Amycolatopsis mediterranei: one gene and its partner. The protein of the gene in region 1 interacts with the protein of each later gene in a pairwise test. Links are inferred from orthologs where the notes say so. Each region holds a gene or a part of one and is shown on either strand. Other genes may lie near its edges.

Evidence for each region.
Region 2: the proteins of ISP_RS30575 (region 1) and rsfS interact in binary tests that used the Escherichia coli proteins (3 or more experiments, as listed by UniProt). The link is inferred for Amycolatopsis mediterranei from one-to-one orthologs.

Annotation. Positions count from the first base shown.
Region 1 is NZ_CP100416.1:6,890,722-6,895,945, reverse strand. Bases 1,065-4,063 are described here. They hold ISP_RS30575 (ATP-binding protein), read right to left. Parts: upstream 3,109-4,063; coding sequence 2,020-3,108; downstream 1,065-2,019. Other genes in these bases: ISP_RS30570 (DUF5691 domain-containing protein), read right to left, coding at 3,105-4,063; ISP_RS30580 (DUF5682 family protein), read right to left, coding at 1,065-2,023. Also shown: more of ISP_RS30580, read right to left, coding at 1-1,064; more of ISP_RS30570, read right to left, coding at 4,064-4,490; ISP_RS30565 (SWIM zinc finger family protein), read right to left, coding at 4,531-5,224.
Region 2 is NZ_CP100416.1:7,660,434-7,664,451, forward strand. What follows is about bases 1,218-4,018. They hold rsfS (ribosome silencing factor), read right to left. Parts: upstream 2,916-4,018; coding sequence 2,520-2,915; downstream 1,218-2,519. Other genes in these bases: octT (diglucosylglycerate octanoyltransferase), read right to left, coding at 1,218-1,905; ISP_RS34330 (histidine phosphatase family protein), read right to left, coding at 1,909-2,523; nadD (nicotinate-nucleotide adenylyltransferase), read right to left, coding at 2,976-3,545; ISP_RS34345 (RecQ family ATP-dependent DNA helicase), read left to right, coding at 3,743-4,018. Outside these bases: ISP_RS34315 (ComEA family DNA-binding protein), read right to left, coding at 1-178; ISP_RS34320 (DegV family protein), read right to left, coding at 315-1,172; more of octT, read right to left, coding at 1,177-1,217. UniProt on the Escherichia coli protein: Functions as a ribosomal silencing factor. Interacts with ribosomal protein uL14 (rplN), blocking formation of intersubunit bridge B8.

The sequences.
Region 1 (5,224 bases):
TGCGGCGCAGCAACGGAAGCACCTCGGTGAAGACGTCGTCGGGGATCGCCGCCAGCCACGCGTCGATCACCCGCAGCAGGCCTTCGTCGTGCACCAGCAGCAGGGCCCCGCCGTCGAAGAAGCCCTCGACGTAGGCCGCGCCCGCCGACGGCACGACCCCCGGCGTGAGGGCCCGGCCCAGCCGCAGTTCGATGTCGAGCGCGTCGAGCAGCCCGGCGTCGTGCAGGATCCGGGTGAGCCGTCCGGCCAGCAGCGGGGGCAGCGACGGCCGTTCGGCCAGCCGGGCCAGCGCCGCCAGCCAGCGTTCCTTCGGCTCGTCGCCCAGCAGCGAGGTCGCGTCGTGCACTCCGTCGACGAGCTTGGCCAGCCGGGCCGCGGCGTCGTCGTCGATGCCGTGGGCGGCCGGGGGCAGGCCGGCGCAGATCCGGTCGAGCATCCGGTCGGCGACCGCCCGCAACGCGCCGGTGTCCGTGCCGCGGACGTTGCCGTACCGGGTCGCCCTGGCCAGCGCGGGCAGGGCCGACATCAGCCGGGCGACGTCCGCGTCCGCCGCCGCGCGCGCGTCGAGCGCCGCGAGTGCTTCGGGCAGCGCCTCCGGCAGGTCGGCGAGCAGGCAGTTCTCGACGGCCGTGGTGACTTCGTCCAGCGGTGGCGTGCCTTCGACCGTGCCCCGGACCGCGGCGGTGGCCGCCGACGGCACGGTGGTGCCGTGCACCGCGGCCGCGACCAGGTCAACCTCGAACGACGGTTCCCAGGCCAGCGCCCAGGTTTCGCGGAAGGTGCCCTTGTTCCGCCGCGCGGACGCCTCCCGGCTGCCCCACTCGATGCCGAGGATCCGCAGCCGGTGCAGCAGCTTCGAGCGATCGAGCCCGCCCGGCGTCCGCAGGTCGAGGTCGAGCTCCTTGACGACCGGGTCCTTCTTGAGCCGCAGGCGTTTCGCGGTTGCGGTCAGGTCCGCGGCCAGCGGCGGCTGCGGGACGCGCTCGGGCACCTCGCCGAGCCGTTCGCCGACCACCAGCCGCCGCGTGACCAGCTCGACCTGCACCTCGTCCCCGCCGCACAGCACGGACCGGGTGGCTTCGGTGACCTCGGCGAGCCCGGCCGACGACCGGCCCCGCAGCGTCGCGAGCGTCTCGGCCAGGCGGACCGCCTCGATGACGTGCGCGGTCGAGACCGGCAGGTCCTCCTCCCGCAGCACCGCGGCGACGCCGGTCAGCCAGCGCGTGGTGACGTCTTCGGGGGTGGTGAAGAGGTGGTGGTACCAGCCCGGCGATCGCACGCCGGCGCCGTAGCCGCTGGCCGTGGCGAGGCGCCCGTGCGTCCACGGCACCCAGGTGCACGCGACCTTCCGCTTCGGGAGTCCTTTGAGGACGGCCTGGTCGTGCGACGCCGGTGGCAGCGGATCCGCCAGCGCGGGCACGTGCCAGGCGCCGCAGACGACGGCGATGTTCTCGAAGCCGTCCTTGCGGGTGCGGCGCAGCACCGAGCGCATGTACGCCTCGCGGCGGGCTTCGTTGCCCTGCGCGGGTTTTTCGTCTTCCCGCACCGCGCTCATCGCCTCGGCGATCACTTCGAACGGGCTTTCGGTGTCCCGCCGCGACTCGACGACGTCGTCCCACCAGCGTTCCGGGTCGTCGTACCCGCCGGCCGAGGCCAACAGGGCGAGTGGGTCGACCGGTGGGCCGGTGTGCTCGTCCGGCCCCGCGGCGAACGTGTTCGCGGCCGGCAGGTCGCAGAACCGCACCGGGATCCCGGCCTCGCGGGCGTAGGCGAGCGCCTGCCATTCGGGGCTGAAGACGGCGAACGGCCAAAACGCGGCGCGCGAGACGTCGTCGGTCGCGTAGGCCAGCAGCGCGACCGGGGGTGCCATGGCCGGGTCTTCGGTGAGCTCGACCAGGGCGTCGGCCTCGGGTGGCCCCTCGATGAGCACGACGTCGGGTTCGAGTTCGGCGAGCCGCGCCGCCACGGCCCGGGCGGATCCCGGGCCGTGGTGGCGGATGCCGAGCAGGTGGGTCGCCGTCACGAAAGCTCCTGGCCCGCCCGGTAGAAGTCGGCCCAGCCGTCGCGTTCGCGGACCACGGTCTCCAGGTATTCGATCCAGATCGCGCGGTCGGCCACCGGGTCCTTGACCACCGCGCCGTGGATGCCCGCCGCGATGTCGTGCGGGCGCAGGACGCCGTCGCCGAAGTGGGTGGCCAGGGCGAGCCCGCCGGTGAGCACGCTGATCGCCTCCGCGGTCGACAGCGTGCCGGACGGTGACTTCACCGCCGTGCGGCCGTCTTCGGTGCGGCCCGAGCGCAGCTCGCGGAACACCGTGACCACGCGGCGGATCTCGGCCAGCTCGGCGGCCTCCGCGGGCAGCTGCAGCGCCGTGCCCAGCTCGGCGACCCGCCTGCTGACGATCTCGACCTCCGCCTCGGCGCTGTCCGGCAGCGGCAGCACGACCGTGTTGAACCGCCGCCGCAGCGCGCTGGACAGCTCGTTGACGCCCTTGTCGCGGTTGTTGGCCGTTGCGATCAGGTTGAAGCCCGGCCGGGCCTGCACCTCGGTGCCCAGTTCCGGGACCGGCAGCGTCTTCTCGGACAGGATCGTGATCAGCGAGTCCTGGACGTCGGCGGGGATGCGCGTCAGCTCCTCGAGCCGGGCCAGCTTGCCGTCCCGCATCGCGCGCAGCACCGGGCTTTCGACGAGGGCGGCGGCGCTTGGGCCCTCGGCGATCAGCCGGGCGTAGTTCCAGCCGTAGCGGATCGACTCCTCGGACGTGCCCGCGGTGCCCTGCACCAGCAGCGTCGAATCGCCGCTGATGGCCGCCGAGAGGTGCTCCGACACCCACGTCTTCGCCGTGCCGGGCACGCCGAGCAGCAGCAGCGCGCGGTCGGTGGCGAGCGTGGCGACCGCGACCTCGATCAGCCGCCGCGGACCGACGTACTTCGGCGTGATCACCGTGCCGTCCGGCAGGGTGCCGCCGAGCAGGTACTCGACGACGGCCCAGGGCGAGAGGTTCCAGTTCGGCGGCTTCGCCCGTTCGTCGGCGGCGGCCAGCGCGGCCAGCTCGGCGGCGTGGTCCTGCTCGGCGTGCGGCCGGAGGACGGTGGCGGGGGCGGTCATGCGAGCTCCTCGTACATTTCGCGGCGGAAGTTCAGCGTTTCGGTGAGCGCCCGGCGCCACGGCCCGGCGTCCATGGTCAGGCGGGTGGTGGCCAGCGGGTGGCGCAGGCACTGCGGCGGCACCGCGCGCGCGATCACGACGGCGGCGTGCGAAACCAGGCGGTGGTCGTCCTGACGGGCGATCCAGTCGAGCAGCGCGGTGCCGAGTTCCTTCGTCCACGGCCGGGGCAGTTCGTGCACCAGCCGCGCGAACGATTCGACGGGCAGCCGGCTCACCAGGTGCCCGACCGTGGCGGCCTGGCCGGCCGGGCTCAGCACCCCGAGCAGCGGCGGCGTGGTGCGCCCGCCGGGGTCGGCGCCGATGAGGGCCTGCGCCCAGGTTTCGTCGCGCTGGCGCAGGGTGGCGGTGGCCCAGGAGTCCCGCAGCACGGCGGCCGGGCAGCCTTCGACGGCCATCCGCACGACCTCGGCCGGCGGGCCGAACTCGGCCCAGAAGGACAGCGGCGCGGCCGCGACGAGGGTGCGCAGCCGGACGGTGCCGTCGCCGCGATCGCCGGAGGGCAGGGAGACGGTGAGCACCCGGTCCCGGCGGTGGACCAGCGGGCGCAGCCGTTCGGCCATGCTCCGGCCGTAGCGCGTGCCCGGCAGCCGGCCGAGCAGATCGGCGGCCTGTTCGCGGACGGCGGCGGCCCGATCGGCGAGCGCAGCCTCGAGGAAGGCTTCGTCGCCGGCCCGGACATGCCCGGCGAGGACGCCGAGGAAGTCGGCGCGGATGTCGGCGGGCTCGGTCTTCCACGACGTGGTGAGGGCTTCGCGGGCGGCGTCGGGATCCTGGGCGAGCTTGGTGCCGAGCCACCGGCGGCGCTGGGCGAGGCTGCCGTACTGCCAGACGTCTCCGGATTCTTCGGCAGGCGCGGCCAGGAACGCCCAGTCGGGGTTCCGCTGCCCGAGCCAGGCGCCGACGGACCCGGCGACGGCCGCCAGCGGCCCGCGCAGGGCGACCTTGGTGCGCGCGGCCTCGGCGAGCAGCGGCAGGGTTTCCGGCGGCACGCGGTAGCCGGTGCCTGCCACGATGCCGAGCCACTCGAGCAGGAGGTCGGGGTGACTGGCGGCGAGCAGCCGGCCGAGCCGCTCCCGGGCCGGCGGCGGCACGAAGGGCCGTTCGTCGGCGGCGGCCACGGGGAGTGGCCGGACGTCGTGCAGCGGCCGCCGCCCGGCCCGCCGGTAGGTGCTGAGCACGGCCGCGGCGGTGAGCAGCTGTTCGGCGGGATCGGCACGGCCGGCGATGAGCTCTCGGACGGCGGCCGGCTGGGCGGCGGGGTCCAGGGCGCGCCGCCGGGTGCCGAGCAGGGCGGTGCCGACGAGGTCTTCCCAGGCCTTCATCGGGACACCTCGGATTCCTGGTGGTAGTAGTGGAAAACGGTCACAGCCGCACCGCCCGGTTCTCGTGCCAGCACGTCAGCGGCCGCAACCCCGCCGGGCTCCACTCGCCGGCCACCGTCAACGGGCGCCCCGCCGACAGCGCCGGCAGTGACCACGGGAACGCGTACGGCACCAGCGGCATCGCCGTTCCGTCCTTTTCGGACAGACACCAGCCGCCTGCGTGCTCCGCCGGGGTGACGCCCGACAACAGCACCGGCCAGCGCTCCAGCCACGGGTCCGCCGCCATCGCCTGTGTGTGCGCCGCCAAGGCGTCCGCGATCGAACCCCCTTCGGCGGTCGGAGCCGCGAGGGGGATTCCGCGCTCCGCCACCAGGGCCCGCAGCGGCGCCGCGCCCGGGTAGAACGCCAGTTCGGCGGTCAGCCGGTGGCCCGGTGGCAGCGTCGCGTCCAGGGGACGGCCCGGTGGGGCGAACGACAGCACCAGCGCGTCCCGGCCCGTGCCGAGGCCGCGCAACCACGTCCGGCGGGTGAGCAGCCGGTCGTTCTCCTCGTCCGCCGCGCCGGTGATCAGCCAGTCGTCCGCGACGCGCTCGCCGGTCTCCAGCACCCGGGCCGTCTCCACCGAAAACCCCAGCCGCGTGCGGACGGTATCCGCCAGCGCGGGCGGCAGCGACTCCAGGCGCGTGGCCGCGTCGGCGAGCAGGTACAGCTGGGACAGCTCGGCCAGCAGCGCC
Region 2 (4,018 bases), 770 kb from region 1 along the record:
CGAGGACGCCGGCCAGTGCCCAGCGGCGGCCGGTACCGGCCGGTCCACCCGGCAGCCAGCGCCGGATCAACCGGCCGCCCGGGCCGACCGTGCTCGCATCGGGCGACAGCTGGTCGGCCAGCCAGGAGAGCCGGTCGTTGACGGGAGAGCCCGGATCCCGGGCGGACTGCTCGAACACACGATCGACGTTAGGGCCCGCGGGGAGGGTCCGACAGGGGTGGCGTCGCTTCCTGTGGACAACCGGGGTGTTGTGGATGGTTTCCGGGACCGAGCCCGGGAGCGGCCGGTTCCGTCGTCCGCCCGTGGTACGGGCGCTAGCTTCGGGGCAAGACCGTCCGCTGGACGACGACCCCCAGCACGCCGGGACCCGTGTGCGCCCCGATCACCGCCCCCAGCTCGGAAACCACGCAGCCCGCCGAGCGCGGCACGGCCTCCTCGAGCCGGTTCGCCAGCTCGACCGCCCGCTCCGGCGACGCGAGGTGGTGGACGGCGAGCTCGACGTCGTCCTCGGCCGCCGCCTGGGCCGCGAGCTCGACCAGGCGCGCGATCGCCCGGTTCATCGTGCGGACCTTCTCCAGCGGCAGGATCCGGCCCTCGGACATGTGCAGCACCGGCTTCACCGCCAGCGCCGTGCCCAGCAGCGCCGCCGCCGGGCCGATCCGGCCGCCGCGGCGCAGGTGGTCCAGGGTTTCCACGACGAACAACGTCGACGAGCAGCCGGCCGCCGTCACCGCGGCGGCCTCGACGTCGGCCGCCGAAGCTCCGGCGGAGGCGGCCGAAGCGGCGTGCAGTGCGGCGAACCCGAGGCCCATCGCGGTGGTCCGCGAGTCGACGACGCGGACCCGGTCCGGCCCCACCTCCTGCGCCGCGAGCACCGCCGCTTCCCAGGTGCCCGACAGCTCGCGTGACAGGTGCACCGACACGATCGCGTCGGCGCCGTCGGCGAACGCCGCCTGGTACTCCTTGACGAACTCGGTGGGCGTCGGCCGCGACGTCGTGACGATCTTCCGCTGCTTCATGGCCTCCGCGACGGCCGCCGGTCCGGTCTCGACGCCGTCGAGGGAAACCACGCCGTCGACCAGGACGTGCAGGGGCACCACCCGGACCGCGTGCCGTTCGGCGAAGCCCTCCGGCAGGTGGGCGGTGGAATCCGTGACTACGGCGACCGACACGCCGTCAGCCTACGTGGCCGGGGGCCAGCACCGGCGCCAGCAACACGGACATCGCCGCGCCCACCGCGGCGTGCCCCGGCCAGCCCCAGTGCATGCCGTCCGGATTGCCCGCGCCGCTGAGCACGTGCTCCCCGACGACGGCTTCGAGGTCCAGCAACGGAACTCCCGCTCGCGAGCTCCAGGCCGCCATCGCCGCCGCCGCGGCCGGGCGCGCGGTGTGCACGCCGCCGTAGGCCGCCGCGCGGTGGACCGACGGCAGCCAGCCGAAGATCGGCAGCTCGGGCCGCAGGACGCGCAGTGCGCCCACGGCCGTGTCGAGGTACTGCACGGTGAGTTTGGCCGGCAGCACCGTGGGCCGGCCGCGCAGCGCCACCGCCAACCGCGGCTGCGCGGCGAGATAGGCCTTGCGCACGACGCGCCGCACCGGGTCGGGCCGCAGGTACCGCAGGCCGGTGCGCAGGTAGGTGGGCAACGGCGAGGGCAGCGTGTCCATGCTGCCGATCGCGAACACGACCGCGTCGACGTGGTGCAGGTCGGCCCAGACCCGCGGGTCGCCGGTCAGCGACCACCAGGCGTCCCGTGCGTTCCAGCCGATGCCCGCGACCAGGTCGGCGGTGCCGCCCAACGCGGCAGCGGCCACATTGGGCCACAGCCGCGGTTCGTCGGCGGCGCAAGGTCCTTCGGGACCGTGAAAGCTCAGCGAATCGCCGAACACCAGCAGGCGCGGCCCCATCGGCTAGCCGTGCATCCCCGCGTTGTAGGCGTGCAGCCGCCACTTCCCGTCGCGGCGGCCCAGCTCGACCCAGTGGCAGTTCGAGATCCCGCCGAGCGACGGCCAGGCCACGACCGGCAGGTCCAGCAGCCGCGCGGTCAGCGCGATGATCAGGCCGCCGTGCGCGGCCAGCAGCACGGTGTCACCCGCGTCGGAGTTGGCCTGCTGCAGGTCCGTGACGACTTCCCCCGCGCGGTCGGCGACGTCGACCCGGCTCTCGCCGCCCGGCGGGGCCCAGGTCGCGTCGGTGCGCCAGCGGTCGCGTTCACCGGGGTAGGCCTGGTCGACCTGCTCGCCGGTGAGCCCCTGCCATTCGCCAAGGTGCGTCTCCCGCAGCCGCTTGTCGATCCGCAGCGGGACGCCGATGGCGTCGGTGAGCACGGTGGCGGTGTCGGTGGCCCGGCGCAGGTCGGAGGCGATGACGAGGTCCGGGGAGAAGCGGGCCAGTGCGGGCACCGCGAACCGGGCCTGGTTCCAGCCGCGCGGGGTCAGCGCCGAGTCGAGGTGACCCTGCATCCGCCCGGCGGCGTTGTAGTCCGTCTCGCCGTGACGCCAGAGCACCAGCCGCCGCGGGCTCACGGGACGTCCGGGTCCTCGTCGGCGGGTGGCTCCTCGAGACCGGCCACCTCGATGCGCGGGCAGTCCTTCCAGAGCCGCTCGAGGCCGTAGAACGTGCGCTCTTCGACGTGCTGGACGTGCACGACGACGTCGACGTAGTCGAGCAGGACCCAGCGCCCTTCGCGGGCGCCTTCGCGGCGGACCGGCTTGTGCCCGCTCTCGCGCAGTTTTTCCTCGACGTTGTCCACGATCGCGCCGACCAGGCGCTCGTTGGACGCGGAGGCGATGACGAAGGCGTCGGTGATGACGAGCTGCTCGGACACGTCCAGCACGACGACGTCGCTGGCCTTCTTGTCCGCCGCCGCGTGGGCGGCCGCTACGGCCAGCTCTCGAGCCTCGGACGTGGCTGCCACAGTGCTCCTTTTCCAGATCGGGTTCGCCCGAGAAGGGTACCCGCAGGGACCGACAGTGGTTCAGTCGCTCTTCCGGTACAGGTCCTTCTTGGCGATGTAGCGGACGACGCCGTCGGGAACGAGGTACCAGACCGGCTCCCCGCGCTCGACCCGATCACGGCAGCCGGTGGACGAAATGGCCATCGCGGTGACCTCGACCAGGCTCACCTTGCCGCTGGGCAGGTGGTGGGAGTTGAGCCGGTAACCGGGCCGCGTGACCCCGATGAAGTGCGCGAAGTCGAACAGCTCGTCGGCCTTGTGCCAGGTCAGGATCTGTTCGAGCGCGTCGGCGCCGGTGATGAAGAAGAGCTCGTCTTCGGGGTATTCGGCGTGCAGGTCGCGCAGGGTGTCGACGGTGTAGGTCTGGCCGCCGCGGTCGATGTCCACGCGGCTGACCGAGAAGACCGGGTTGGACGCGGTCGCGATCACGGTCATCAGGTACCGGTCCTCGGCCCTGGTCACTTCGCGATCGGTCTTCTGCCACGGCTGCCCGGTGGGGACGAAGATCACCTCGTCGAGCCCGAACCGGGACTGGACCTCGCTGGCCGCGACGAGGTGGCCGTGGTGCACGGGGTCGAAAGTGCCGCCCATGACCCCGATCCGCCGTGGTGACATGACCGGAGAGCCTATAAGGCCGAGCGCCAGGAGGCCTGGTGCTCTTCGCCACCTCGCCCGACCGGGCAGAATGTGTGATTCAGGTCACATTACGGCTGGTATCGGTCGCAAACTCTCCGTTCGCGGCGCCGCCGATTCCCGATCTGTCGGTGTCATGGGGTAGACGTGGGGACGTGGACACGACCAGCACCACCCCAGCCCTCCGCGACCGTGCCGAGACCCTCCTCCGGGCATTGGCCGGCGACTCGGCGAAGCTGCGCGAAGACCAATGGACGGCCATCGAGGCCTTGGTGGCGCAGCGGCGCCGCGCGCTGGTCGTGCAGCGCACCGGGTGGGGCAAGTCGGCGGTGTACTTCCTGGCCACGGCGTTGCTGCGCGAACAGGGCAGCGGGCCGACGGTGATCGTCTCGCCGCTGCTGGCGCTGATGCGCAACCAGATCTCGGCGGCC